DNA from 2 places in the Actimicrobium antarcticum genome. Region 1 is predicted to be linked to the other one. Evidence: riboswitches for the same ligand, from Rfam matches in the RefSeq annotation. Region 1 holds a riboswitch; the other holds the start of a gene.
The links. A riboswitch is a leader RNA that binds a small molecule or an ion and turns the genes downstream of it on or off. The one in region 1 is predicted to bind thiamine pyrophosphate.

Region 1 (15,280 bases):
TTTACCAACCGCCGCAAACCACAACACTAGCAACCAGGGTCAGAGTTTTTTTTCGCAATGCTTCACCGCGAAAATTACTCTGACCCTGCTTGCGAATTCCGGAGCACGCTGATCGCGACCTTGGTTTTCGGTGCGCCACGCATTGCACTCCGCAAGCCGTTTGCGGGGTCAGAGTAATTTTTGCGAGACCCCTGCGAAAAAAACTCTGACACCGGAAACTGGCTTTTGCAGCTTGCTGCCTCCGGAATTAATTAGGGTCCGAGTCAATTAATCCCACCCTCACCCCCCGCCAATCGCCCGCACCACATCCACCCGGTCCCGGCTCGTCAGCACTCGCTCGCTCCACAAATGCCGCGGTACGATTTCCCGGTTCACCGCTACCGCGAGCGACTGCCCCGCCAGCGCCAGCGCATCGATCAACTCCTGCAGATGCTGGCCCGGCGCAATCCGGTGCGGCGCGCCGTTGAGTTCAATCTCGATCATGCTGGCACCCATCACTGTTTGCGATAGAGTTCCGCGCCGCTTTTGACGAACTCAATCGATTTGACTTCCATCCCCTGCTTCAGCGCAGCAACGTCGCTGATGCCTTGCTTGGCCGCATAGTCCCGCACCTCTTGCGTGATTTTCATCGAGCAGAAATGCGGGCCGCACATCGAGCAGAAATGGGCAACCTTGGCCGAGTCCTTGGGTAGCGTTTCATCGTGGAATTCGCGCGCTTTGTCGGGATCAAGCCCGATGTTGAACTGGTCGTCCCAGCGGAATTCGAAGCGGGCTTTCGACAGCGCGTTGTCGCGGATCTGTGCGCTCGGGTGTCCCTTGGCTAGGTCGGCGGCGTGGGCGGCGATCTTGTAGGTGATGATGCCGTCCTTCACATCCTGCTTGTTGGGCAAGCCCAGGTGCTCTTTCGGCGTGACGTAGCACAGCATTGCCGTGCCGTACCAGCCGATCTGCGCGGCGCCGATGCCGGAGGTGATGTGATCGTAGCCAGGTGCAATATCGGTGGTCAGTGGTCCGAGCGTGTAGAACGGTGCTTCGTGGCATTGCTCCAGTTGCAGGTCCATGTTCTCCTTGATCAGGTGCATCGGCACGTGACCGGGACCTTCGATCATGACCTGGACGTCGTGCTGCCAGGCGATCTGCGTGAGTTCACCGAGGGTTTTCAGTTCGGCCAATTGCGCTTCATCGTTGGCATCGAAGATCGAGCCCGGACGCAAGCCATCGCCGAGACTGAACGAGACGTCGTAGGCTTTCATGATCTGGCAGATGTCGTCGAAGTGGGTGTACAGGAACGATTCTTCATGATGCGCGAGGCACCATTTGGCCATGATCGAACCACCGCGCGAGACGATGCCGGTCAGGCGTTTGGCTGTCATCGGCACATAGCGCAACAAGACGCCGGCGTGGATCGTGAAGTAATCGACGCCCTGCTCGGCCTGTTCGATGAGCGTGTCGCGGAAAATTTCCCACGTCAGGTCTTCGGCCTTGCCGTTGACCTTTTCCAGTGCCTGGTAAATCGGCACGGTACCGATCGGCACCGGTGAATTGCGCACAATCCATTCGCGGGTTTCGTGAATGTGCTTGCCGGTGGACAGGTCCATGACATTGTCACCACCCCAGCGGATGGCCCAAGTCATTTTTTCGACTTCTTCGCCGATGGAGGAGGTGACGGCCGAATTGCCGATGTTGGCGTTGATCTTCACCAGGAAATTGCGGCCGATGATCATCGGTTCGATTTCGGGATGGTTGATGTTGGCAGGGATGATGGCGCGGCCACGGGCAATTTCGGAACGGACGAATTCTGGCGTGATCTCGGCAGGGATCGCGGCGCCGAACGACTGGCCCGGATGCTGGCGCCCCATCAGGTCGGCGAGGCGATTGCCCATCGGGCCGGACGCCTTGAGCTCGTCGAGATATTCGCGCCGGCGCATGTTTTCGCGGATGGCGACGTATTCCATTTCGGGGGTGATGATGCCCTGGCGGGCGTAGTGCATCTGGGTGACGTTCTTGCCGGCGAGTGCACGGCGCGGAGTGCGCTTGAGGTTGAAGCGCAGCTCGGCCAGCGCCGGATCGTTCAGTCTTTCGATGCCATAGACGGACGATGGTCCATCGAGTTCTTCGGTGTCGTTACGCTCCAGAATCCATGGCAGGCGCGGGGTCGACAGGCCGCTGCGGATGTCGATGACAGCGTCCGGATCGGTGTAGGGACCCGAGGTGTCGTAGACATAAATCGCCGGATTTTTTTCAGCGCCGAACGAGGCGGCGGTGTCGGACTGGGTGATCTTACGCATCGGTACGCGCAGGTCGGGACGCGAACCTTGCACGTAAAACTTGCTGGAATTGGGTAATGGCTGGACTGCTGCTTCATCGACGATGGCGGTGCTGGCGTCGAATTTGGCGTTGAGTTTGGCTTCGGGTTTTGCATCAACGTTGGCGTTGATCGTGGAGTCTAAGAAGCGGGCTTTGTCGTTCACGGTGTTCCTTTGCTTTAGCGAAAAAGCGAAGGAATGGCGGATCGTGGGGTACGCTCCGTAGCTTCCCTTCGCTGGCATTATCCAGATCAGGTTCAAGGGTATTTCTCACCCGACCGCGCATGTTTTGCGGTAAGGACCCCTAGCTTGGTGTTGCGGTATTACGGTATTGCTGTCGCCGTGATGCACGGCGAGTCGCTAATACTAACCGGATTCTGGCCGACGCGACAGCGGGTTTCTGCAGGGTTCATCCTATAATGCGGACTTCCTTTCCCTACCAGACACCCATCATGGAATTAGCCAAGTCGTTCGAGCCCACCGAAATTGAAAAGCACTGGCGGTCCACCTGGGAAGCGCGCGGTTATTACAGCGCCACCATGGATGCAGACAAGCCCGCCTTCAGCATTCAATTGCCGCCCCCGAACGTCACCGGCACGCTGCACATGGGGCATGCGTTCAACCAGACTATCATGGATGGCCTGACGCGCTACCACCGGATGCGCGGCTTCAATACCGCCTGGATTCCCGGCACCGACCACGCCGGTATCGCCACGCAGATCGTGGTCGAGCGCCAACTCGATGCGCAAAAGCTGTCACGCCATGACCTCGGCCGTGAGAAATTCGTCGAGAAAGTCTGGGAATGGAAAGAACAATCCGGCTCGACCATCACCGGCCAGATGCGCCGGATGGGTGCGTCGACCGACTGGGAGCGCGAGTACTTTACGATGGACCCGAAGCTGTCGGGCACGGTCACCGAGGTGTTCGTGCGCCTGTTCGAACAGGGCCTGATTTATCGCGGCAAGCGTCTGGTGCACTGGGACCCGGTACTGGGCACGGCGGTGTCGGACCTGGAAGTGGTGTCGGAGGAAGAAGACGGTTTCATGTGGCATATCCGCTATCCGCTGGTCGATGGCAGCGGCCACCTGACGGTGGCCACCACCCGTCCCGAAACCCTGCTGGGCGACGTCGCCGTGGCGATCGATCCGACCGATACGCGCTACGTGCACCTGATCGGCAAGATGCTGAAGCTGCCGCTGTGCGACCGCGAGATTCCGATCATCGCCGACAGTTATGTCGACAAGGAATTCGGCACCGGTTGCGTGAAAATCACGCCGGCGCATGATGCCAACGACTATGCCGTTGGCCAGCGCCACGCCCTGCCACAGATCAATATCTTTACGCTGGATGCGAAGATCAACGAGAACAGCCCGGTTAAATACCAAGGCATGGACCGCTTCGTGGCACGCAAGGAAATCGTTGCCGATCTCGATGCGCAAGGCTTGCTGGAGATCGTCAAGCCACACAAATTGATGGTGCCGCGCGGTGACCGTACCGGCGTTGTGATCGAGCCGATGCTGACCGACCAGTGGTTCGTGGCGATGTCGAAACCGGCGCCGGAGGGTACGCATTTTCCAGGCAAGTCGATTGCCGAAGTGGCGCTGGAAAAAGTGGCCAGCGGTGAAGTGAAGATGATTCCGGATAACTGGACCACGACATATAACCAGTGGCTCAACAATATCCAGGACTGGTGCATCTCCCGCCAACTCTGGTGGGGTCATCAGATTCCGGCCTGGTACGACGATGACGGCAAGATTTATGTCGCCCGTACCGAAGCCGAAGCACAGGCCCAGGCACCCGGCAAGACGCTGCGGCGCGATGCCGATGTGCTGGATACCTGGTTCTCGTCGGCGCTGGTGCCGTTCTCGACCCTGGGCTGGCCGGAAGAGACGCCGGATTACAAGATGTTCCTGCCGTCGTCGGTGCTGGTGACCGGCTTCGACATTATCTTTTTCTGGGTGGCGCGGATGGTGATGATGACCACGCACTTCACGGGCCAGGTGCCGTTCAAGACGGTGTATGTGCATGGTCTGGTGCGCGATGGCAGTGGCCAGAAAATGTCCAAGTCGAAAGGCAACACGCTCGACCCGATCGACCTGATCGATGGCATCGACGTCGATACGCTGGTCGCCAAGCGCACCACCGGACTGATGAATCCGCGGGACGCCGTGAAGATCGAGAAAGCCACCCGCAAGGAATTCCCGACCGGCATCCCGGCCTTTGGTACCGATGCGCTGCGCTTCACGATGGCCAGTTACGCCTCGCTGGGCCGCAACATCAATTTCGACCTGGCGCGCTGCGAGGGCTATCGCAACTTCGGCAACAAGCTGTGGAATGCAACGCGCTTCGTGCTGATGAATACCGTCGACAAGGACTGCGGCGTGGAGGAGCGCGACGAGGCCGGCTATCTGGAATTCTCGGCAGCCGACCGCTGGATCACATCGCTGCTGCAGCGTACCGAAGCGGATGTGGCGAAGGGCTTTGCCGACTACCGTTTCGACAATATCGCGTCGTCGATCTACAAGTTCATCTGGGACGAATACTGCGACTGGTATCTGGAACTGGCCAAAGTGCAGATCCAGCATGGCAACGAGGCGCAACAGCGCGGCACCCGCCGGACTTTGTTGAAAGTGCTGGAAACCACGCTGCGTCTGGCGCATCCGATCATTCCGTTCATTACCGAAGAATTGTGGCAAACCGTGGCACCGCTGTCGGGGAAATTGCTCAAGCCCGAGGGCGATTCGATCATGATGCAGCCGTATCCGGAAGCGCAGCCGCACAAGATCGACGAGGCCGCCGAAGCCTGGATGGCGCAACTCAAGACCATGACCGATGCCTGTCGTAACCTGCGTGGCGAGATGCAACTGTCGCCTGCCGTGCGGGTGCCATTGATCCTGGAAACAGCTGCCGGCGCGGATGCCGCGCAGTTGCAATCGTTTGCACCGTATCTGCAGGCGCTGGCCAAATTGTCCGAGGTGCAAGTGCTCGACAAATTGCCGGAATCCCCTGCCCCGGTGTCGATCGTGGGTAATGCGCGATTGATGCTGAAGGTGGAAATCGATGTCGCCGCCGAGCGCGAACGCCTGCTCAAGGAAATCACGCGCCTCGAAGGCGAGATCACCAAGGGCCATGCCAAACTGGGCAATGAAGCGTTTGTGGCGCGGGCGCCGGCTGCGGTGGTGCAGGCGGAACAGGCTCGTCTGGCGGGCTTCACCAGCACGCTGGAAAAATTGCGGGAACAGTTTGCGAAATTGCCTGTAGGCTAATTGATTCTGATGAGGAGACATTCATGATCGAGACTAAAAAACTGGCAGCACTGACTGCCGGACTACTGATGGCTTGCGGTGCCATGGCGCAGAGCACGCCGGTGGGACTGTGGAAAAGCATCGACGACAGCACCGGCAAACCGAAGGCACTGATCCGCATCACGGACAGCAACGGCGAACTCAAAGGCAAGATCGAGAAACTGTTCTCGCCACCGCCGAATGATCCGAATCCGAAGTGCGACAAATGCGATGGCGCCAACAAGGATCAGCAGATTATCGGAATGACGATTCTCAATGGCATGCGCGCCGACGGTAGCGACTATGCGGGCGGGACGATACTCGATCCGAACAATGGCAAGGTTTATAAAAGCAAGATGACGCTGGCTGATGAGGGCAAGAAGCTGAATGTGCGCGGGTATATCGGGGTGCCGATGCTGGGGCGCACGCAGATGTGGGTGCGGGAGGAGTAACGGGGGTTGTTGAGGGGGCGCGCTGCAGAGGCAAGTTTCCGCTGGTGATGTGGTTTGCGTAAGTTGGAAAAAACCGCCGATGCGCGACAACTGGCAGTTGCAGGCAGCGATTAATAAATGAGGCAGGTATTGCTTGCGCCTCCCCGGCAAGAGCGGGTGGTGCGGTTTTTGCGGATACGGCAAGCTGAAGAGGCCAGTTTGCGGGGTCAGAGTTTTTTTTCGCAGGGGTATCGCGAAAATTACTCTGACCCCGCAAACGGATTACGGAGTGCGGCCGTGGCGCTCCGGTAGCTACCTTCGCGGTTAGCCGGCTACGGGATTGCGCAAAGCTGTCGTGCCTGACGGGCAGCGCCGGTCGCGATCTGCGTGCTCCGGAATCCGCAAGCAGGGTCAGAGTAATTTTCGCGGTGAAGCGTTGCGAAAAAAAACTCTGACCCTGGTTGCTGGCGATGTGGTTTGCGGCTGCTACGAAAAACCACTGATGTTGTTCGCAGCGATTAATAAATACAGCAGGTATTGCTTGCCCCCGGCAAAAGCGGGTCGTGCGGTTTTTGGGGACATGGCACGCTGCAAAAGCCAGTTTCCGGGGTCAGAGTTTTTTTTCGCAGGGGTATCGCGAAAATTACTCTGACCCCGCAAACGGATTGCGGCGTGCAGACGTGGCGCACCGGCAGCTACGTTCTCGATCAGCCGGTTGCGGAATTGCACAGAGCTGTCGTGGCTGACTGGCAGCGCCGGTCGCGATCTGCGTGCTCCGGAATCCGCAAGCAGGGTCAGAGTAATTTTCGCGGTGAAGCGTTGCGAAAAAAAACTCTGACCCTGGTTGCTGGTGATGTGGTTTGCGGCGGCTGCGAAAAACCACTGATGTTGTTCGCAGCGATTAATAAATACAGCAGGTATTGCTTGCCCCCGGCAAAAGCGGGTCGTGCGGTTTTTGGGGACATGGCACGCTGCAAAAGCCAGTTTCCGGGGTCAGAGTTTTTTTTCGCAGGGGTATCGCGAAAATTACTCTGACCCCGCAAACGGATTGCGGAGTGCAGCCGTGATGCCCCGGCAGCTACGTTCTCGATCCGCCGGCTACGGGATTGCACAAAGCTGTCGTGCCTGACGGGCAGCGGCGGTCGCGATCTGCGTGCTCCGGAATCCGCAAGCAGGGCCAGAGTAATTTTCGCGGTACAACTTGCGAAAAAAAACTCTGGCCCTGGTTGCTGGTGATGTGGTTTGCGGCGGTTGATTAAATCCGACGGTGCGCGACGGCTGGCAATTGCAAGCGGCGTGGGTTTGCGGAGGCTGCATGCTGAAAAAGCCAGTTTCCGGGGTCAGAGTTTTTTTTCGCAGGGGTATCGCGAAAATTACTCTGACCCCGTAAACGGATTGCGGCGTGCAACCGTGGCGCACCGGCAGCTACGTTCTCGATCCGCCGGCTGCGGAATTGCACAAAGCTGTCGTGCCTTACTGGCAGCGGCGGTCGCGATCTGCGTGCTCCGGAATCCGCAAGCAGGGTCGGAGTAATTTTCGCGGTAAAGCGTGCGAAAAAAAACTCTGACCCTGGTTGCTGGTGATGTGGTTTGCGGCGGTTGGTAACAGCGGGCGGTGTGGTGTGAGAGAACTGGCAGGGAATGAAGTCGCTCGCTAACGCTAGCGACAACACTCCATCAACCAATACTTCTTACACAAATCCCACCGTCAACCCCGGCAAACTCACCCCCGAAAACGCGGTCGTCCAGGTCTGTCCGCCAGCAATCGGATACGCCTCGGTCCAGGTGCCGGTAGTGATGATCTCGCCGGCAGTCAGCGGTGCGAACTCCGGTTGTGTCTGCAGCAGCTTGTGCAAATGCATCATGGCATGCACCGGGCTGTCCAGCAAGTCGGCGCCGAATCCGGCACCACGCAACGAGAACCCTTCACCCGAGTCCAGCGACAGCGATACGCTGGAATTGGTCAGGACTTCAGCGAGATTGCGGCGCGAGGCAGCCGACAAGATGTGCGGTTCGCCAATGATCAGCGAGCCATGCAGGCCGAACGCGGCGACCGCATCGACCGGCTCGAACTGCCAGTCGGCGAACGGGCAGACGATGATTTCGAAACCATGCGCCATCCATTCGATGCAGGCGGCCAGTTCCGTCAGGGAGGCATTTTTTGCGGGGGTCTTGCCGAGTTTGAAGACGATTTCGGGTTCCAGACGCGGCTGGACGGCACCGACCAGACTCTGGAAAGCGCGGTTGTCGTCGGCAAAGCGCACGGTGGAGTCGTACATGGTGGCCCAGACCGGGACATCGACCAGATTCTGGCCACCGAACTTGCTCCAGACCTTGCGATTATTGAAGCCGATCTTGCGACCGACCGGCTGTTCGCCCTGCGCGATGCGGATGTCGAGGATGCGTTTGGCGACTTCGTAACCATCGGACATGGTCAGCGCGGTATCGACCGACAGGCGCGGCATTTGCGCCGAGTTGGCGCGGGCGTCCAGCAACTGGTGGGCGTAACGATTGGATAGTGTGGACATCAGCATTGCGGACTCGCTTAGGTAGGAGTGAAAACAGTCAGACTATTTTCAGCTACCGCAACGTATTACACAAGCGCCATGATCAGGCATGTTGTACCAGCCAATCTGACAGCAATTGCTGGAATCGTTCAGGTTGCTCCATCAGGAAAAAATGGCTGGCGTTCTCGAAAATTTCGGTGCGGACATTCGGCAGCCCGTCGCCCAGCCAACCGGTGGCCGTCAGCGAACAGATCGGATCGCTGGCGCCCGCCATGACCAGTACCGGCTGGTGGAGTCGCGCCAGCTCAGGCAGCGTGTCATGCTCCTGGCAGGCCGTGTTCTGGCGGATGTAGCAGGCCGGCAAGCGGGTTTCGCCGCCGATGAGGCGTTCAATCGCGGCGACCCGTTCGGGCTGCTGATTGAAAAAATCCGCCGAGACAAAGTTCTGCACCGAATGGCGCGCATGGTCGGCCCAGTTCATGCGCCATTCGAGCGCATCGCGCATGTTCAGCAAGACCCGCCGGCCCAGCGGGTCGAGCCGCGCAAACGAGGCGCACAACACCATCGACAGCACCCGTGCTGGCGCGAGCAATGCCATCTGCTGCGCGACTGCGCCACCCATCGACCGGCCGACCACGTGGGCCCGCTCGATCTGCAGATAATCCATCAGCCCGAGCGTGTCGCGGGCCAGGTCGGCGGTGCTGACCGGCTCATCGACCTGTGTGCTGTGCCCGGCGCCGCGATTGTCGAACGCAATGACCCGGTACGACTGGCGCAATACCGCGACCTGCGCCAGCCATGCGCTGAGATCACCGGCCAGTCCGTGGATCAGCACCACGACCGGGCCGCTGCCTTCATCGAGGTAGCGCAGCGCGTAGTTACCGACGGGTGCGAATTTCAGGTCGAAGTCCATGGGATGTCTTTCTCAGGTGATGCCGAGATGGGATTGCAGTTGCGCCTGCTGCTGGCGGAAATCGGCGTTGCTGCCGGCAAACACGACGCGGCCGGTATTGAGCAGCACCACGTCGTCGGCCACTTTCATGGCCAGCCCAAGATTCTGTTCCACCAGCAGGATGGCGATTTGACTTTTGAGCTGTTCGAGCACGTCGCCGACTTCGCGCACGATTTGCGGTGCCAGGCCTTCGGACGGTTCGTCCATCAGCAGCACGGACGGATTGGTCATCAGCGCGCGACCGATTGCCAGCATCTGCTGTTCGCCGCCGGACAGGCTGGCGGCAAGCTGGTGCTGGCGCTCGCGCAGGCGCGGGAACATCGCATGGACGTCATCGCAAGTCCAGCAGCGCCGCCCGGCCGGCGTGTGCTTGCGTGACGCCACCAGCAGGTTTTCACGCACGCTCAGGCTGCCAAAAATACGCCGCCCCTGCGGCACCAAGCCGATGCCGGCGCGACTGATCTGTTCCGGCGTACTGCGCGCCAGGTCGATGCCCGCCAACAGCACCCGGCCTGAACGCGGTGGCACGAAGCCGGCGATCGCACTGATGCATGTCGACTTGCCGGCGCCGTTGCGACCCAGCAGCGCCAGCACCTTGCCCGGCGCCAGTGCCAGCGAGACATCATGCAGTACGTGGCTGTCGGCGTAGAACGCGTTGAGGTTGTCCAGTTCGAGCAGGTTAGTGGCCAAGGTAAATCTCCCGGGTACGCGGATCGTTGACGACTTGCTCGCGGGTACCACCCAGGATGACTTCACCGTAATGCAGCAGCGTGATCCGGTCGGCGAAGGCCAGTGCGACCTCCATGTCGTGCTCGATCATGATGATGGTGATCTTGCGGTCGATCTGGCCCAGCAATTGCCGGATGGTGTCACGCTCTTCGGCCGACAGGCCGGCCAGCGGTTCGTCGAGCAGCAGCACTTGCGGCTCCTGCGCCAGCGCCATGGCGATTTCGAGCCGGCGTTTTTCGCCGTACGAGGTTTGCTGCAGCGGCAACGCTGCCTTGTGGCCGAGGCCGACTGCCTCCAGCACCGCATGTGCGCGCGCCGTCATCGTCCGTTCATCGGACAGGCTGCCCCAGTGCCGCCAGCGGCGCGGCGATTTGCCAAGCAGCGCCAGCATCACGTTGTGCAACAGCGTGTCCTTGCCGAACAGCGTGACGATCTGATAGGTGCGCGCCAGCCCGTGCTGCGCCCGGCTCGCGGTGGGCAGGCGCGTGACATCGCGCCCGAGCAAGCTGATGCGGCCGCTGTCGGACCGAAAATCCCCGGCGATCAAATTGAACAAGGTGGTCTTGCCAGCACCGTTCGGGCCGATCAGCAAATGCCGTTCGCCCTGCTCCACCCGCAGGTCGACGCCGCGCGTGACCTGCAGGCCGCCGAAGGCCTTGCTCAGGCCGGACAGTTCGAGTACCGGATTCATGCGCGCTCCTCCTTGTGCCGCCGCCGTTGTTGCCACCGCTGCCATAGTTTGGCCACGCCCGGCACGATACCGTTCGGCACGAACAGCACGATAAACAGGAACACGAAACCCAGCAGCATGATCCAGCGATCGATGTAGCCGCTGGCGATATTTTTCAGCAGCACCACCAGCGCGGCACCAACCACCGGCCCGGCCAGCGTCGCCGGTCCGCCGGCGATGACCATCAGCAGCATCTCGGCCGAGTTGGCCAGCGCCAGACTGTGCGGGCTGATGAACTGCTGGTAATAGACATACATCAGGCCTGCCACGGCACCGAAAAATCCGCTGATCGTAAACGTGATCCAGCGGATCAGCCAGACATTGAATCCCAGCGCACTCATGCGGCGTGGCTGATCGCGGGTACCGCGGATGCTGGCGCCGAACGGCGAACGCACCCATAACGCGACCACTGCCCAGACCAGCAGGAACACCAGCAACGTGAAGTAATAGAAATGGCTGGCCGGCCCGAGGTCGAAGCCGAACGGATGCGGCCGGCTGATGCCGGACAAACCATTGTCGCCACCGGTGACGCTGGCCCAGCGATAGGCAATGCCCCACAGTATCTGGCCCAGTGCCAGCGTGATCATCAGGAAACCGATGCCGCTGGCGCGCAGCGCAATGAGCCCGAACACCCCCGCCACCACGGTCGATCCGGCCAGTGCCGCTGCTGCTGCCGACGCCTGGTCCCACTGCAGATTGAGCATCAGCCAGGCGCTCGAATACGCCGCCAGTCCAAGGAAGCCGGCATGGCCGAGCGAGGTCAGCCCGGCATAGCCGACCAGCAGGTTCAGGCTCAGTGCAAACAGCGCGGCGATCAGCGCCTGGCTGGCGAGGTTGGTGTAATAGTCGCTCCCGGCCAGCCAGGGCAGGATCGCCAGCAGCGCGATGAAAATGAAGAGCAATGCGCGTTTCATGCAGCAATCCTTCCGAACAAGCCACGCGGACGCACCGCCAGGATCACCACCATCGGCAGGAACAGGATGATGTACGCCAGGTCCGGGAACAGCGCCTGGCCAAAACTGTAGATGAAGCCGATCACGAAGCTGCCGACGAACGCGCCGGCCAGGCTGCCAAGACCGCCGAGGATGACCACGACCAGCGCCAGTGGCAGCATGTCGGCATCCATGCCCGGATACACCGACAGAATAGGCGCGGCAATCACGCCGCCGATGCCGGCCAGCGCCGCACCGAGGCAGAATACGATGGTAAACAGGCGCGAGGCCGGGATGCCGATGCCGCGCGCCATTTGCATGTCATCGACGCTGGCCCGGATCATCATGCCCAGCCGGGTCTTGTCGAGCAGCAGCCACAGGCTGATTGCCAGCAGGATTGCAAAGCCCAGCACGCCTAGCCGGTAGAGCGGAAAGACCTGACCGAACAGGCGCGTCGAGCCGGCCAGGAAGGCCGGGGCATCGACCGGCTGCGGATCGCCGCCCCAGGCCCACAAACTGAAATCGGCAATGATGAAGGCAATGCCCAGCGTGGCCAGTACCTGGCCGAGGCCGTTGCCGGCAAGCCGGCGCAGCACCAGCCGCTCGACGACTGCACCGAGCGTGCCGACGGCCAGCCCGGCCGCCAGCAACGCCGCGAAAAAGCCGTAGCCGTGCGTGATCACGCTCAGGCCGACGTAGGCCCCGAGCATGAAGTAAGCGCCATGCGACAGGTTGGCGATGCGCATCAGTCCGAAGATCAGCGAGAAGCCCGCCGCCAGTGTGAACAGCACGCCGCCCAGCGCAAGGCTGTTGAGACTTTGGATCAGCCAGAATGACACGCCTATTTTTCCAGGTTGGCAGCGACCGGATTGTCACGCGAGTACACCGGCGCGGCCAGGAAATCCTTGCGGCTGTAGGTCCAGAATTGCGAGACATCGGGATACGTCTTGATGATGCTGTTGACCAGCTTGCCGTCCTTGCGCTCGACCTTGCGGATATAGACATTCATGATCGGATTGCCCAGCGCATCGAGCTTGAGCAGGCCGCGCGGATCGCCCGCCACCTGCACATTGCGCAACGCCGCCATGAAGGCCGGTTTGTCTTCGATCTTGCCACTGACGGTTTTCAGGGCTTGCTCGAGGATCAGACCGGCACTGTAGGCACCGAGCGCGTAGTAACCCGGGTCCTGCTTGTATTCGCGGTTCATGCCCTGCACGAAATGCTTGTTGGCCGGATTGTCGATGGTGGCGGCGTACCAGCCTGCCGAAATCACGCCGAGCGCTTCATCGCCCATCGATTTCAGGATGCCTTCGTCGACGGCAGTCATCGACGCCAGCAGCGGGATCTTGCCCTTGAGGCCGTACTCGTTGTACTGCTTGATGAATTTCAGTCCGTTGCCACCGGCAAAGCTGACGAAGACCGCATCGACCTTGGGATTGATCTGGCCGATGTAGGTGCCGTAGTCCGCCACGTTCAATGGCGACCAGAGTTTCTGCACGATCTTGCCGCCGTTTTCCTCGAAGGTGCGCTGGAAGCCTGCCACGCTTTCATGCCCGAATGAAAAGTCGTCGCCGATGATGGCAATGCGCTTGTACTTCAGTTCGCGCGCCGCGTATTCGCCAAATGGCTGGGTCGGCTGGGCCGAGGTGCCGACGGCGCGCACGAACCACGGATTGGGCTTGCGCTGAGTCAGGTCTTCGGCCGCGGCCGACGGCGAGATCACCGGGATCTGCGCCTTGCGGATGTAGTCGTCGACCGCCAGTGCCTCGAAGGCAGCGAGCGGACCGATGATCACCTGCACATTATTTTTTTCGACCAGTTCCTGCATCTTGGTCTTCGTGATCGCCGGCTGGCCGGCACTGTCGGCAACGAACAGTTCGACCTTGCGGCCGGCAATCATGTTGTTGCGCTCTTTCAGGAACAGTTGCAAGCCGTCTTCCATCTGCTTGCCGCCGGCTGCCAGCGCGCCGGATTTGACGGTGAGGAAGCCGACCCGGATCGGGTCTGCCGCAGCGGATTGGGCCGGACCGGTAAAAAGGGCAGCGACGGTAGTCGTGACTGCGGCGAGGGTCAGGATTTTGTTCAGCATGACGTGTCTCCTTGATTGATTTCCATCAAATATTTTTTGACCGGGCTTCTTTTTAGCGACTTTGCAGTGCGTCTTTCGCCTCTCTTTAATATATTACCAAATAAAAAAAGATGGTCGCTTATTATTTTATTCAGGTAGTTTTCGGCAGCCAGACGCCGTTTCTTGGATGGTGCGATGCGCAATTGATGGTGTTTGCGCTTTTTCGTGATGTATTACATAATCCAGAAAAGCAAACTCCTGATATTTCAAATGCCGACCATTACCTTGCCAGCCAGTCCTCTCCAGAACACGGGCACGCCGCTCCTGCGGGAGTCGGCCTACGCGCAATTGCGGGCCGACATCCTGAGTTGCGAACTGCCACCGGGCGCCGAAATCCGCGAAGCCGAACTGGCTGCGCGCTTTCAGGTCAGCAAGTCACCGGTGCGTGATGCGCTGATGCGGCTCGAACGCGAAGGCCTGGTCATTTCGACACCGCGCCAGGGTTATCGGGTTGCGCCGATTTCGGTCACCGACGTGCAGGACATGTTCCACCTGCGCGCCGCCCTTGAACGGGCCTGCATGGAACGCATCGTGCGCAATGCCAGCGATGCGCAACTGCAGGCGCTGGAGTCGTTTCGCCAGTTCGATCCGGCACAGTGGAGCGATGGTTTTGTCGGCTACAACCGCAGTTTCCATCACACGCTGGCGGCGCTGGGCGGCAACCTGCGCATGCAAAATCACCTGATCGATCTGATCGACCAGATGGAACGCGCGGTACGGGTCAGTGTCAGCAATGTCAAAAAAGGAAATCCCGAATCACTGGTCGACGAGCATTGCCAGCTCATCGATGCGCTGCAGCAGCGCAAGACCAAACGCGCCGAGCGCGCCGCCGAACAGCATATTTCTGCCGCCGCGAAACGCGTCAATGACGCCATTTCGCGGTTTGCCATCGTCAATTAGTCCATCGCGTTTTCAATCAAGGGGAAGTCAGATGTCCAGCGTTTTGAATACCAGTAACGGCGTGCCGGTCCACGGCCTGTTCATCGACGGCCACGCAGTCGCCGCCACCCGTGCCGACCTGCTCGACGTGATCAATCCGGCGACCGGCGTGCTGCTGGCGCAGATCAGCCATGCCAGCGATGCCGATGTCGACCGGGCGGTACAAAGTGCCGCAACCGCATTCGAGAGCGCCGAATGGAGCACGATGTCCAACCGCACCCGCGCCAAACTGGTCAACAAGCTGGCCGATGTGTTCGAAGCCAACCTCGAAGAAATTTATCATCTCGAAACCCTCAACAACGGCCGCTCGCTCAACGAAACCCGTGCCCAGGTGTCACGCCTG
Region 2 (15,280 bases), on a different contig from region 1:
TAATAGGTTTCGTTGTAAGGGCCCGGTGTGAGCAGCACGATCAGCGGTTGTTCGCTGTCGCGCAGCGGCGGGCTGTCATCAGCACCATCGCCCCGGTTGGCGGCGCAAATGCGCCCCCAGTGCGCCAGGCTATCGCGCAGACGGGCAAAAAAACCGGCCAGATGCTCGATCTTCATGTCGCGGAACAGTTCCGGGAACGCCCGCGAAATGACGATCCGGTTTTCCAGCGCATAGCCGGCACCCGAGGGTGACTGGGTGCGGTCGCCGACCACCCACCAGCGCCCATTCGGCGCACGGGTCAGGTCGACGGCGTAGAAATGCAGGGCGATATCGTCGCTCTGGCGTATGCCGTGGCAGGGGCGCAGGAAGCCCGCGTTGCCGTGGACCAGGCCGGGCGGCAGCAAGCCTTCTTTGAGCAAGGTTTGTTCGCCGTAGACATCGCCGAGGATCTGGTTGAGCAGGGTGGCACGCTGGATGACGCCGGCTTCGATGCCGGCCCACTCCTGCTGCGGCAGGATAAACGGCAGCACATCCAGATCCCATGGTCGGGTCATCCCTTTCGGGTCGGCATAGATGTTGTAGGTCACGCCGTTTTCGCGTACCTGGCGCTGCAAGGCATCGATGCGTTGCCGCATGACTTCTGCGGGTTCTCGGCCAAGGTGATCGAAGAGTGCGCGCCAGTGCGGACGAGGCATGCTATCGGCTTCGAACATTTCGTCGTAGCGCTGCTGCGCCAGCGGGTAAGCGGCAAGCAGGGAGTTATTCATTTTTTTCAAGGCAATTGCCAACCAGGTCGTGCAGGAAAGTTTTTCGTGTCAGCGGGCTGCATGGCAGAGATCTGACAGTGCGCTGGTGGACTTGTGTTGCTGTGTATGAGTCGGCCCTCATCATACCTGTACTTCCCGGTTCGTCGGGGGCAGTTCTTCGGGTGTCATTGTGCCCGGTCGTGCAGCTGGCAATAAGTTCGCTGTCGCACAGAATCACTGCTTTACAAGTCGCATACTTGGTAATATTCGCCCGCCGCTACGGTGATGTTTCCGCGCCGATACTTCTGCGCCGACTTCATGGTTTGCGGCACCAACTCCTCCTTTTTTTGAAAAATACGCGTCATGATCCGGCTGAACTTTTCCATAGATCTGAGCTACGAAATCTTCGATAGCGGAAGCGATTTCATTTTTAATATCCACGCTGCAAAGACGCCTTATCAAACGGTGGTCAGCGAATCCCTGCACATTAGCCAGGATGTGCGATCGACCGTCTACACGGCACCGGAAACGGGTTCGCGTTATCTGCGACTGCAATCCGGCAACGGACTGCTCAACGTGCACTATGAAGCCACAGTCGACCTCGTGCATCACGTTGCCGCGCCCGATGCGTTGCAGGAAATGCCGATCGACCAGGTGGCGCCACAGGCACTGACCTACATCTACCCCAGCCGGTATTGCCAGTCCGATCGACTGCATGCACTGGCCGGACGGGAGTTTGGTGCGATACCGCCTGGCTACCATCGGGTCATCGCGATTCAGCAGTGGATCAGGCAGCGCGTGATGTTCCAGTCCGGTAGCACCAATGCCAGCACCTCGGCGCTCGACACGATCATCGAGCAGGTTGGCGTGTGCCGCGATTTTGCCCATCTGATGATTGCTTTATGCCGGGCGGTCAACCTGCCGGCGCGTTTTGTGACCGGGATCGATTACGGTGTCGACCAGTCGTTGCGACCGCTGGACTTCCATGCGTATGTCGAGGTCATGCTGAGCGGGCGCTGGTATCTGTTTGATCCGAGCGGCGTGTCGCCACCGATGGCGCTACTGCGCCTGGGTACCGGACGCGATGCGGTCGATGCGCCGTTTGCCACCGTGTTCGGTGCCGTGAGTTCTGCGGTACCGGTTATCCGGATTACGGCCGTCGATGACGCAGCGCAGGGGCTGGTGCTGCCATGGCATACGGATCAGGCGTTGTCCTCGGCCGAGGCCTGAGTCTCGGCGAGCAGCGGGGCGCTGATGGCCGGAGTATGCATCAGCGCATTTGCCAGAGCACGCTGCACCGCGCCGTCGACATGCACTTCGCGGGCGCTGCCTGCGCGAAATGCAGTAGCGAGATCGTCGGCTGACATCGAAAACGCTTCCTGGCGTTCCCGGGTTGAAAAAATATACAGGGTGCGTAACGGGCTGACCCAGGCCAGCCTGACGTGTTTCGGATCTGCCGATGCCTGGTCGAATTCGAGCCACGCGCCGCGTCGCAATTGCTCCACCTCATCGACAAACTGATCCGGTTCCGGCTCGGCCTGCGTTTGTTCGCGGGCCTTGATTTCGATGCGGCGCTCGGCAGCTTTTCTGGCTACCTCGACGGCAATTTCTACCTGGCGTTCGGGTGACAGTTCCAGCGGCGCCCGCACGATCGAAGCATGGCATTCCGCCAGATCGGCAAAAAACTGCAGCCGGTCGGCGTCTTCCCACTTGATGATGTTGAGCCATTTGTTGAGCATCGACAAAATCGCAGGCAGGCGCGCGATCAGTTCCTTGCGATGGCCGGGTGTGATCTTGGGCTTGATGCTCCAGAGCAGATCATCCATCGTCCTGATCGCACTGGTCAGCACGTCCGGCTTGTCATTTTTGATGCTGTGCGCCAGCGTCAATACCGGCACCCACCGGCTCTCCAGGAAAGCTTCGACGAATGGCGCGACTTCGCCGGTATTGATGCGTACTGCCACATCCTGTTGGGCCGAGCGGGTGGCGCTACGGATTTTTTCGGTCTGCAGCGCCTCGTGGATAGGCGCTTCAAGCGCGCCGGCAGCGGTCGCCTCGTCGTGGGCGATGTAGGCAGTCAGATTGCCGGTGGCCTCGGCAAAACGGTTGCCCGGGTCGGGCAGATCGTTCTCGCTCAGGCGTTCGATACTGTTCTTGATCGTCACGAACAACGGATCATCGGCACCTTTGGCCCGATCCCACACCATGCCGGAACGGGTCAGCAAGTCGATCAGCTTTCGTGCCGGATGATCTTCGCTATAAAAGAATTCCTTGTCGCGTAATGCCTCCTGAAGTACCGGTACTTGCAGCAGGCTGATCAGTTCCTTGATTTCGGTGGGAACGTACTGGTCCCGGAATACGCTGTCGAATACCTGAACCAGCAAGTCTATTGTCGTTTCATCGGTACGGCTCAAGCTGCCGGCCGGCGCATCTGCCTTGATGCGCGACAGCTGATTGCGCGCCGGGTGCCGTTGCGCTGCTGGCAGTGCCTGATGTTGCTGCAACTGACCCAACAACGAATCACCGGCAACGCGACTTGCCGACCAGTCTGGTTGAGCGGTGATGTTCGTGCCGCCTGTTCCGCTGATACCGCTGGTACCTTGATGATCGCCGATGTCGGCTGCATCGAACAGGTGACGCAGTTGCTGCTTCAGCGCTGCCTGGTCTGCTTCGCGAGAGGCGGTGCCGGGGTGACCACCAGATTTGCGAATCTGATAGACGTCGATCAGTTCAGGCAATACGCCACGGGCGATCAGGGTATCGTTGAGCGCCTTGATGATGGGTGGCAAATCGAGGAATACGCCCGGGCGCAGCAAAGGCAGGATCGCAATGGCAGATTCCGACGATGGCACGAACTCGTTCCATGCCGCATGTACAGCACCAAGAAATACCTCGGGACGAAACGGATTCTGCGCCACATTGATCGCATCGCGCTGGAGCAGGATGGCAAGCCTGCTGTTGAGCGCTGCCAGCTGTCCGGCATTGTCGATGTCGAACAGGCGGGCACTGACACCCAGCAGCACCTTGTTATCCATTTCGGCGTACGGCACCAGCGACATGTCACCCGCACGGCGCGATACCGCTTGTCCTGCACCATTTTCGAGCAGCGTGATTTCCTGTTTCAGTGCCTGTTCCAGCCGGTCCGATGCAATATGCAAAAACGCATAGCGATTGTTCGTCAGCAGGTTGGCGAGATTGAAGCAAAGGTTGGCTTCCCGGGCATCGCCGCTACTCTCCGAGAGTTCCATCAAGGTGGCGGACAGGTGTTCCGTGAAGGCTGAAAATTGCGCATCGACCATGCCAATGACGACCGGGACCAGCGTCGACAGGACGTCACTGCGCCGCCTGTGCGTAACCGGCGGAAAAGAGGCTGCGTCAGGGCTGGTATTGGACGCCATGGGTGGAGTTCCAGCGGACATTGTTTGAATGGCGGTATGAAAGTCGATTAAGAGTCGTTGGACTGATTATGCATCAGCCTTACGGTTATTTCCATGTGGAAAGTAATAGTTGTCTCCTGATGGTGTTCGGGTGCTGCTGCCAGTCATGTTCAGCAGGTAAAAGGCTGTTGCGCAGCGAGCCGCAATACAGGCCGCTGCCCTATACTGTCGCGTTACGTTTCCGACGCTCCTTCATGAACGATCCACTCCAGTTATTCGGTTTGACCACAGCACCGCTCGAACTGGTTTCGTTCATTCTTGCACTGATTACGGTCCTTTTGACCATACGCCAGAACCACTGGGGCTGGCTGTTTTCGATTATTTCGTCGGGCACGTATGCCGCCGTTTTTCTGCAGTCCCGGTTGTATGGCGATGCCGGACTGCAGGTCGTGTTCATTGTTCTCTCGGTATGGGGCTGGTATCAGTGGCTGTATGGCGGCGTGGCGCAGTCGCCATTGACCGTCACCAGCCTGTCGCCGCGAGGCTGGCTGCGTTCCGGCCTGGCATGGCTGGCAGGGTTCGCCATCCTGTCGCTGTTCCTGACCTCGTTTACCGATACCGATGTCCCGTACGCAGACGGCTTCCTGACCGCTGGCAGCTTGCTTGGACAATGGCTGCTGTCGCGCAAGAAGCTGGAAAACTGGCATGTCTGGATCGTCGTCGACCTGTTATACATTGCGTTGTATCTCTACAAGGGGTTGGCGTTGACGGCAATCTTGTATGGCATTTTCGTCGTGATGGCGGTGATTGGTTTGCGCACCTGGCGCAAGACATTGTGAGGGTGGCAGCGATAGCGATCCTGGGTGCCGAGTCGACCGGGAAATCAACGCTGGCGGCGGCACTGGCCACGCGCCATCAAACGCTGTGGGTGCCCGAATACCTGCGCGAATTCGTCGATATGCATCAGCGCACGCCACACGAAGACGAGCAATTTCTGATCGCCAGTCGTCAGGTTGCACGTGAAGACACGTTTGCACGAGACGCCAACCGCTGGCTGTTCTGTGATACCACGCCATTGATGACGGCGCTGTACAGCCAATTCTATTTTGGCCGTGTTGATGCCGCGCTCGCAGCCTTGGCTGCCAGCCGGCGTTATGCACTAACCTTCGTCACCGCGCCGGATACACCCTGGATCGCCGATGGGTTGCAGCGCGAATCGGCTGACGTGCGCGATACCGTGCATCAGTGCCTGATTGCGCAGTTGATGTCTACTGGTTCGGGTTTTCATTTGTTGTCGGGAACGCTGGAAAAACGGCTCGTTGAGGCGGATCGGTTGCTGGAGATATCGGCAGGCAAGTGATCGGTTTCTGTGATGGGATAAGCAATTCGTCCAGGCTGCGTCGGTGTTTTTCCACAAATTCCAAAAACACGCCCGTAAATTTTAAATAAATTAAAAAGTCGGCCAAGTCGATTGCAATGGATTGTTACTCTGGGTTATCTTCAGTGCATACCAAAAAGCAATGCTGATACAAGGCGAGTGACGATCTAAACCAGGTTTTCATCCCGGTTCGGTACAAATCGCACCTGCTGTCGGCACGAAGACAGGGAGCGCCGTACGCCATGAGCGACATCATGAAAAGAGTTCAGGCAATTATCGAGAGCAGCGAAAACGTTGCCGGCGCCGTGTCCACGCCGGGGCTCGCCGGACCGTTCAGTCACGGCGTACCCGATCCGGCGAACAGCCCCATCACTTCCACGAAACCGGTAGCGCAACCGGAGCGCCTCCCAGATTCACATAAAGAACTGGAGGGGATTATCCGGATATTGACCAACGTCATCGAGGTAAGCAAAACCAAGTCGGCCGAACTCGCGTCGGTACAAGAGAAAATCCGGGAAAGCGAAGGACGCTTGCTGGCCATCATGAACCATTCAGCATCGATCGTGATGCTGAAAGATGTGGCAGGTCGATACGAGTTCGTCAACCGCTGCTTCGAAGAATTGTTCGATGTCGATGCGGCCACGGTCATTGGCAAAACCGATCATCAGCTCTTTGGTGCAGACATTGGTCAGGTATTGCGTGGCTGCGACCTGGAGACGATCGCCAGTGCAGGCGTGACGCACTCATTCGACGACGTCACGATCGGTGGTCGTGCGGTCAGGCTGGAGAGTATGCGCTTTCCGTTGTTCGATCTTGACGGTGTCGTCACATCGGTGTGCACCCAGGCCAGCGACAGCAGCCTGAAACGGCACGCCGACGAACAGCTCCGGCTTGCTGCCAAAGTATTTGATCGTTCCGGCGAAGCCATCGTCATCACCGACCCCCATGCCGTCATCCTTACGGTCAATGCGGCCTTCACAAGAATTACGCATTACACCATCGACGATGTCATCGGAAAAACGCCACGCATTCTGCAGTCCGGTCAGCACGCGCCGGAGTTTTTTGAACACATGTGGCGGGGCTTGCGCAACGACGGTGCCTGGCAAGGCGAAATCATTAACCGCCGCAAGAATGGCGAAATTTATCCTGAATGGCTGACCATCAATGCGGTCAAGGATGATGCTGGCGACCTCGTCAATTACGTCTCAATCTCGCGTGACATCACGCATGTCCGGGAGTCACAGCGCCGGATCGAGTTTCTCGCTACCCACGACGCATTGACCGGGTTACCCAACCGGACATTGCTTTCCGACCGTCTGGACCATGCGATTTGCCAGGCACGACGCGGTGACCACCGGGTAGCGGTACTGTTCATTGATCTCGATAATTTCAAGAACATCAATGACAGCCTTGGTCATGACGTCGGAGACATGCTGTTAAAGCAAGCGACAGAAAGGTTGAAAAAAAGCGTGCGTGATTCCGACACGCTGGCGCGCCTCGGCGGGGATGAATTTGTGGCAGTGCTGAGCAATGTGTCGGTGGACGATGTCCATGTCGTGGCTGCGCGCATTGTCGACTTCATGGCAACGGTATTCCAGGTCAATGAGAACACCCTGTTCGTGTCGGCCAGTATTGGCATCAGCATGTTTCCGGAAGACGGCAACGACTCCGTGAGTTTGCTGAAAAATGCCGATACCGCGATGTACAGCGCAAAAGACGACGGCCGCAATCAGTACCAGTTTTTTGCCAATCACATGAAAGTCCTGATCATGCAACGCATGGCGCTGGAGACCAGTTTGCGGTTGGCACTGATAGGCGGGTGCTTGCGCATGGAGTATCAACCCAAGATCCACCTGGCGACCGGTGCGATCATTGGTGCCGAGGCACTGGTGCGGTGGCACGATCCGGTTCTGGGAGAGGTAGCGCCAGCGCAATTTATTCCTGTGGCCGAAGGCTGCGGTCTGATTTCCATCCTCGGCAGCCGTGTCTTCGAGATGGTGTCAGGACAGATTGCGTGTTGGCGATCGATGGGCATTGCGGTGCCGCCCATCGCCATCAATGTGTCCGCACATCAGCTGCGCGAACCGCGCTTCGTGGATAACATTGCCGCCGTGATCGCCAGCTCCGGCGTGCCGGCTTACAGCATCAGTATCGAGCTGACCGAAAGCGCGCTGATGGAGCGTGTCGATCAGGTCCGCGAACGGCTTCTGCAACTCGAATCGATGGGCGTTACCTTGAGCGTGGATGACTTTGGTACCGGTTATTCGTCATTGGCCTACTTGCGCAAATTGCCGATCGGGGAATTGAAGGTTGATCGCAGTTTTATCGACGGACTGACCGATCAGCCTGATGACCGCTCGGTCGCCAAGACCATTATCGACATGGCGCACGCGCTCGGGATGCAGGTGGTCGCGGAAGGCGTCGAAACGCTTGCCCAATTGCGCGTTTTACAAAGTCAGGGATGTGACATCGCGCAGGGCTACCTGTTTTATCGACCACTGGCACCAGACGAATTTGTGCGTGCATTAACGGCCGGCTCGCTGGCAATTTGCGGGCCTGTGTTGCAGGTCGAAAATCTCTGAGAACCTTGACATTGTCCTGCGGTAAATTCCTCAAAAGAACTTCACCGATTCTTTCATTCGACGTGTCATTTTCTGACACGGGTTTGTCCTGTTCTCCGATAGCGACCCCCAAAACCAGCGCCTAGTATCGCTACCGATGGCGCTGCCTTGACGGGTTGCCATCCGGTCCAGCGGAGTCCGGTCACCTGGTTGACCACCTCCCTTTTACCGTGAACTCTTAACTCAACTCGAAGGAGATGGTAATGTCGACGAACCAAAAAGGTAAGCAGTCACAAGAGGAGATGGACGCGATGCAGGGCAGGGAACAGGGTGGTTCTGGTCGCAGTTCTGGCACGCAAGGCGGATCGCATGAGCAGCATGTCGAATCCGGCCGCCAAAGCCACAAGAACGACAACAGGCAATCCGATACCAGCGGTAGCCAATCGGGCAGTTCGGAAAAATCCAGCGGTGTTTCCCGCAGCGGGACTTCCGATCAGCAGACCGATGCTGGTCGTCAAAGCAACAAGGGCGACAACAAACAGTCCGACAGCGGGGAAGGCAGCCGATCCGGTAGCCAGGGTAGCTCACGCGGCGGTACGCACGAGCAGCACGTCGAAGCTGGTCGCCAAAGCCACAAGAATACGAACAAATAAGCCGACTGCAGTCAATCGGCGGTAATGAGGTACGGTGTCGGTGACGGCACCTGAATCAAACAATGCGCGCCAGAACGGCGCGCATTTTTTTGCCCGTGCCTGAGCATGCCGACAGCGGCGGCACACTGTGATCCTCGTGCTGCATCGGCTTACGTCACATTAAAAATCAAACTGCGCCGACACCTTGAAGGTCCTCGGCGCGCCAGCCAGCAAATACCCGCCCAGTGCCGACGACGCATCGCGCCAGTAAAACTTGTCGAACGCGTTGTCGACGTTGGCACGCAGCGTGGTGGCCGTGCCGTTGACCGAGGTCAGGTAGCGCGCGCCGAGGTTGAACAGGTGATACGACGGGATCGTGATGCGCGCCACGCTGTCAGGACTGAACACCTTGTTGCCGGAATAATTCCATGCGCCGTTGAGCTTCAGGCCTGCGATGGTGGGCACCGCGTAGTCGAGCGTCAGCGCCGAGCGGAAGTCCGGCACGTTGGTCACGCGCTGGTCGTTCTGGGCCGCATCATCGGTATTGCGCTGGCGCGCCTGCAAGGCCGTGGCGCTGAACCCGATTGTCAGGTCACGGGTCATTTTGCCCTGGGTTGCCAGTTCCACACCGCGATGGACGGCATCACCATTGCGCAGGTACGTGAAGCTGCTGTTGGTATATTCCAGCGGCTTGGTGATCTGGAATAGTGCTGCCGACATTTGCCAGTTGCCCGCCAGCTCTGCCTTGACGCCGAGTTCTTGCTGGCGCGATTTGGAGGGATCGAGAATCTGGTTGGCGTTCGTGGTCAGCAGCGGCGCGACGCCACCGTGTTCCAGACCTTGCGAGTAGGCGCCATACAATGTCCAGTTGGCCAGCGGATTGACTACCAGCGCCACCGATGGCAACACGTAGCTGCGCTCGAAGGCGGTGCCGAACTGGGTACGTTCAATCTGGGTGTGGCGCAGGCCGGCATGCAGTTTGACTTGCTCCGACAGCGTCAGGATGTCTTGCACGAACAGCGATTGCTCGTTGCCTTTGCGCTGAAGCATGACCGGGCCGGTGGAAATGGTGGAGGCCGGGACCACAACAGGCTGATAGATATTGCTGGTGCCATTGGCCATCGATCCGGCGCAATCCAGCGTGCCATACACACAGTCGCCAAATTCATCGCGGCGGCGCAAGGTGTCCATGCCCAGAGTGACCTGATGGACGATGGCACCGGTGGCGAATTTGCCTTGCAGCGAGGCTTTTGTCGATAGCAGTGTTTTTACTTCGCCGGTGCTCTGGTAGTCGTACACGTCGTAGTCGCCATTGGCACAGAAACCCGGGAACAGCCCGGCGGATGCGCAACCGTACGGGAAGGCGGCGTAGTCGTCGCGCAGCAGGCGATGGCGGTTGACGGCGATGGTGCTGCTCCAGTCCTGGTTCCACTTGTAGTCAAAGCGCAGACCAACGTTGGTGCTGTCGGTCACGACCGGCTTGCTCCAGGGCTGGTTGTTGAGCATGGTCTTGGCGGAAACGCCGGTGGGCAGGTCGGTGCCGCCGAGCAGCTGGAAGCCGGGTGCCGTGAGCTGGGACTTGTGCTGCGTATCGAGGTCGATCTGCAGCAATGCCTTGGGCGAAATCTGCCAGTCGAAGGCGCCCGACACAAATTGGCGCTCGCCATCGGCACCCTTGACGTACGAGCGGATTTTTTCGGCGGCGGCGTTGATCCGGTAACCGAAGCGCTTGTCGTCAAACCTGCCGCCAAAGTCGACCGATCCGTAGACGGTGCCGCGTTCACTGGCTTCCAGCAGGATGGAGCGCAGCGGTGTCGCGGTGGGGCGCTTGGTAATGAAATCGATGATGCCGCCCGGGGTCGAGATACCGGCTTGCAGTCCCGATAATCCTTTCAGGATTTCGACCCGTTCCTTGTTCTCGAACGGGATCGCTGCATCCGACGCAATCGGCAAACCATCCTTGCGGTAGCTCGATGCATTGTCGAGGGCGAAACCGCGAATGGAAAATTGTTCGGCGTAACCAACTGCGTTATAGGCTTCGTTCAGGCTGGCATCAAGCCGGCTGATATCGGCGATACGACGGATTTGCAGATCCTGTAGTTGTTGCTGGCTGATGACGCTGACGGCTGCCGGCGTTTGCAGCAGCGGCGCAGTGCCGAATCCACCCACGCTGGCATTGCGTCCGGTATCACGTGGCAAAGCGGTCTCGGAGACTACCACTTGGGGCAAGGTTTGTTCGGTAGTTAGTGTGGCAGTTTGTGCGTGGGCGGCAGAGGCGACGAGGAGGCTTTGTGCAACCAGGAAGGCAATTCGGGTCAGGCGGAGGTTCGGTACCGGCATGGTTCGCTCTATCAAGTGTGGAAACACTGGTGGCAGCGAAGAAGCGGTCGAAGGAGGGGGCCTGTCGCTTCCCTTCGCTGGCATTATCCAGATCAGGTTCAAAGGGTAAATCTCACCCGAAAGCTGATGCTTTCAGGACCCCTAGCAGGAGCGGAGTGTAGCACGCGGGTCGTGTGGTGTATGGAACGATGGCGGATTGATGCGGTGCATGGCGCCACGCGCCGGTTCAAACCGTGCACGCCCGGCCAGTCAAGACACTTGCGGCAGCTCCAGCAAGCGTTCAATGGGCTCCGGTTTGTGCAGGAAGAACCCCTGAGCATAAGTAATACCCAGCTCCTTGACCCGCTCCAGCACTGGCGCTTTGTCGACGTATTCGGCAACCGTCTGGATGCCCATGACCTTGGCAACATCCACAAAGCACCGCACTGCCACATCATCCAGAGGGTCGTCAAGCAAGTCCTTGATGAACTGGCCGTCGATCTTCAGGTAGTCCACATGCAGCCGCTTGAGGTAGCCGAAAGATGACGCACCGGCACCAAAGTCATCCAGCGCAACGCTGATGCCCAGGGCACGAACCTGATCCACGAATACCGCCGCATCGGCCAGATTGGTCACCGCAGCAGTCTCGGTAATCTCGAAGCACAAACGTTCACACAACGAGGCCGGTAATGCAGACAGGCTTTCCATGACATGGCGGTGAAAGGCGCGGTCGCCCACGCTTTGACCCGACAAATTGATGCACAGCAGCTGGATCGCGTGATTCGGTCCCAGCGCTTCCAGCCAGGCAATCGACTTTCGCAACACCCAACGGTCGATGCGTGTCGCCAGATGAAACCGCTCCGCAGCGGGCAAGAACGCTGCCGGCGAAATGATGGACCCGTCGGTATCCAGCATGCGCAGCAACACTTCAGCATGCATGCCGTGCACGCCACCTTCCAGTGAATGCAACCGCTGGGCGTACAGCACAAAACGGTCTTCGTCCAGCGCCTGTTCGATACGCGTTGTCCAGTGCATTTCGCCCTGGCGTACTTGCATGGCCTGGTCGTTATCAATCCATGTATGCACCCTGTTGCGGCCGGCTTCCTTGGCGGCGTAGCAGCACGTGTCGGCTGCCTGCATGACTGCGGCGGTATTGGCAAAGCTATTGCTGACTGCTACCAGCCCGATGCTGGTGCCAACCCGGAAACGTCTGCCGTCATGCTGGAACCTGAACTCATCCATGCGGTCGCAGATCTGCTGCGCGACACGCTGGGCCTGCTCGCCGTTGCAATGGTCCAGGATGATGCCGAACTCGTCGCCACCCAATCGGGCCAGGGTGTCACGCGCACGAACCACGTCACCCATCAAACGACTCACCTGCTGCAGCAACAGATCACCGGCGGTATGCCCGCATGCGTCGTTGACCAGCTTGAACTGGTCCAGATCGACGTATAACAAAGCGTGGACGCTGCCGTCGTCATGCGATTTTTGCAAAAGAGAACGCAGACGGGATTCGAACTCTACCCGATTGACCAGACCCGTCAATGCGTCATGCGTGGCGCGATAGCTCATTTCACCAGAGAGGCGGCGCTGCTCGGTCACATCATGGAACACCAGTACGGCTCCCAGTACGGTTCCTTGCGCGTCGCGAATCGGGGCGGCGGAGTCTTCGATGCCGAACTCCATGCCGTCGCGCGAGATCAGCACGGTGTTGTTTGCAAGACCAACTATCTTGTCCAGCTTGAGGCAGGTCTCGATCGGGTTCTCGGCGAGCAAACGGGTCTGCTCATGGACCACATGAAAAATGTCGACCAGCGGGCGTCCTTGTGCATCGGAAATGGTCCAGCCTGTCATCCGTTCGGCCACCGGATTGAGCCATGTGACGTCGCCTTGCGCATTCGTGGTGATGACCGAGTCACCAATGGATTCCATGGTGATGCGAAGAAGCTCGATTTGCTGGGCCAGGGCGATCTCGGTTTCGCGCTCATGCGTCACATCCCAGTTCACTCCGACCATGCGCAACGCAGTGCCCTTGGCGTCACGCTCCACAATTGCCGTGGACTTGATGGCGTGCACGCTCTTATCTGACCAGATAATGCGAAATTCAAGCGCAAATTCCTGCTCGCCAGCAAGTGCCTTTTGCAACGCAACTTCGGGCTTCTTTTGATCGTCGGGATGCAGGTGGCGCGTCCACAAACTGTAGGTATCTGTCACGCTATCTGGTTCAAGGCCAAATAGCCGATACATCAACTGGTCCCAGACCAGGGTGCCTGTTATCAGGTCATATTCCCAAACCCCGATGCCGCCAGCGCCCGTCGCCAATTGCATGCGGTCATGAATACGGGCAATGAGCCGGCGTGTTTTCACGGCTTCGGTAATGTCCTGGAATGCGCCCAGCAGCCGGATAGGTTGCCCATACTCGAACTCGGCTGAGCCCATGGCACGTACCCAGACGATCACCCCGTCCCTGCGCACCAGTTCCAGTTCCAGATCCCAACCCTGGCCGGTCGTCACCGCGTTGTTCACCGCGTCCTGAATGATAGGACGCGAGTCTGTCGAATAGAACTGGATGGCCTCTTCCAATGTGGGCGTATAACCGGGTACTTCGCCCTGAATACGACACGTCTCATCGGACCAATAGACGCTATTCGAGCGCAGGTCTACCTCCCAGCCGCCGACGCCAGCCATGCGGCCGGTGCGGTCGAGGAAGACCTGGCTTTTACGCAGTTGGTCTTCGAACTGCTTGCGTTGTGAAATGTCGCGACTTACGGAAACGTAACGCTCGATCGCGCCATCAGCGCCTCTGAGCGGAGCTACGATGCTATACATCCAATACAGTTCTCCGTTTTTTTTGCGATTGCAAATCTCACCGTGCCAGGACTCGCCTTGCGCCAATTTCGCCCACATTTCAGAAAAAAATGATGCAGAGTGGGCGCCCGAGGTCACCATGCGGTGATCTTGTCCCAACAGTTCCGTACGTGGATAGCCACTGAGATCGCAAAACGCGTCGTTGACCTCGGTGATGCGGGAGGAAAGATCTCCGACCGAAACGACGAAGTGCTCCTTGATCATGCCAAGCAACGATTCGGTCGCGTGCTTTGCGTGGGATTGTTGCGTCATGTCTTCGACGGTACCGACATAGCCAGTACGTAGCCCTTGCGCATCGAGGATCGCGCCGGCAGTGCTACGCACGACGCGCAGTTCGCCGCTCTGCTGGTGGATGCGGAACTCCATGTCAAACTTTTGACCGGTTTCGGCACAGGCCTGCCAGTTGGCAAAGACGTTGGGTGCATCCTGCGGATGCAAGGTCGCTTTCCAACCCGTGCCGACGCTTTGTGTCTCGGTCATGCCAAAAATCTGCTGCCAGGCGGCATTCGTATAGGTGCACGCACCGTGCATATCGGTCGCGTAAATGCCGGTGGGTGACGCCGCACTCAACGCCCGAAACTGTGCTGCACTGTGTTCTGTGTCGCGCGCGATCCTGCGCATCTCCATGAACTGACTTGCCGCTTTCGCCAATTGCAACAAGACTTTGCGTTGCTGAGGATCGAGCGTGCGGGGTTCTCGATCAATGACACATAGTTCGCCTACATGTGCGCCACATGCCAGCACCAGCGGTGCGGCTGCATAAAACCGGATATGCGAATCACCGACGACCAGAGGATTATCGGAAAACCGCTCGTCCTCCAGCGCATTGGGCACCTCGAACAGTCCATCCTGCAAGATGCCATACGAACAAAATGAGCCGTGGCGGGGTGTCTCCCTGACATCGCCGAGTCCGATGCTGGCTTTGAACCATTGGCGATCAGTGTCCACCAGACTGAAAAGGGAAATCGGAGCGTCGCACACCAGCGCGGCGGCTTTGACCAATGCATCAAAGCCTTCCTCAGCCTCGGTGTCGAGAATGTCGAGTCGTTGAAGGGCGCACAGGCGAGCGTCTTCGGAATCAGGTATCGGTGCAGCAATCAAGGCTAACCCTTTTGTGCGTGGCATCGGAGGGCCGGTGGAAAGGATGCGGCGAACTTCAGATCAACTGAAGGGGCGCCTTCGGGATTGCTTTTGGCAAAACTAGACACATCGGAAAACACACGTTTTCCAGCAACGTGTCGATTTTTGTTTCGACATATTTCACAACCTGCAGCAAGTTTGCAAAGAGCATTCAGTTGATGGTAAGCCATAACCAGATCGGAATCCATGGACATGAACGAGTTTTTGTATCGTGTTGCCAATGAGGTAAACAGGCGGTTTTCAGGAGACAGACAAACGC

Region 2: it holds a riboswitch for thiamine pyrophosphate, as region 1 does, so the genes downstream of both, ABD720_RS14480 (TonB-dependent siderophore receptor) here and thiC (phosphomethylpyrimidine synthase ThiC) in region 1, are expected to answer to the same signal.

Annotation. Positions count from the first base shown of each region.
Region 1 is NZ_BAAAZE010000003.1:153,247-168,526, forward strand. It holds gene thiS (sulfur carrier protein ThiS) at 280-483, opposite strand; gene thiC (phosphomethylpyrimidine synthase ThiC) at 495-2,438, opposite strand; TPP riboswitch at 2,518-2,622, opposite strand; gene ABD720_RS02590 (valine--tRNA ligase) at 2,759-5,572, shown strand; gene ABD720_RS02595 (DUF2147 domain-containing protein) at 5,596-6,042, shown strand; gene ABD720_RS02600 (hypothetical protein) at 6,508-6,750, opposite strand; gene ABD720_RS02605 (hypothetical protein) at 6,760-7,056, shown strand; gene ABD720_RS02610 (2-keto-4-pentenoate hydratase) at 7,712-8,554, opposite strand; gene ABD720_RS02615 (alpha/beta fold hydrolase) at 8,631-9,440, opposite strand; gene ABD720_RS02620 (ABC transporter ATP-binding protein) at 9,453-10,169, opposite strand; gene ABD720_RS02625 (ABC transporter ATP-binding protein) at 10,159-10,899, opposite strand; gene ABD720_RS02630 (branched-chain amino acid ABC transporter permease) at 10,896-11,852, opposite strand; gene ABD720_RS02635 (branched-chain amino acid ABC transporter permease) at 11,849-12,709, opposite strand; gene ABD720_RS02640 (ABC transporter substrate-binding protein) at 12,712-13,959, opposite strand; gene ABD720_RS02645 (GntR family transcriptional regulator) at 14,209-14,898, shown strand; gene ABD720_RS02650 (aldehyde dehydrogenase) at 14,930-15,280, shown strand, end outside.
Region 2 is NZ_BAAAZE010000012.1:29,856-45,135, reverse strand. It holds gene ABD720_RS14515 (circularly permuted type 2 ATP-grasp protein) at 1-767, opposite strand, end outside; gene ABD720_RS14510 (transglutaminase-like domain-containing protein) at 1,110-1,976, shown strand; gene ABD720_RS14505 (DUF1631 family protein) at 1,949-4,144, opposite strand; gene pnuC (nicotinamide riboside transporter PnuC) at 4,378-4,962, shown strand; gene ABD720_RS14495 (AAA family ATPase) at 4,965-5,483, shown strand; gene ABD720_RS14490 (putative bifunctional diguanylate cyclase/phosphodiesterase) at 5,756-8,083, shown strand; gene ABD720_RS14485 (hypothetical protein) at 8,326-8,715, shown strand; gene ABD720_RS14480 (TonB-dependent siderophore receptor) at 8,875-11,034, opposite strand; TPP riboswitch at 11,087-11,187, opposite strand; gene ABD720_RS14475 (PAS domain-containing protein) at 11,284-14,982, opposite strand.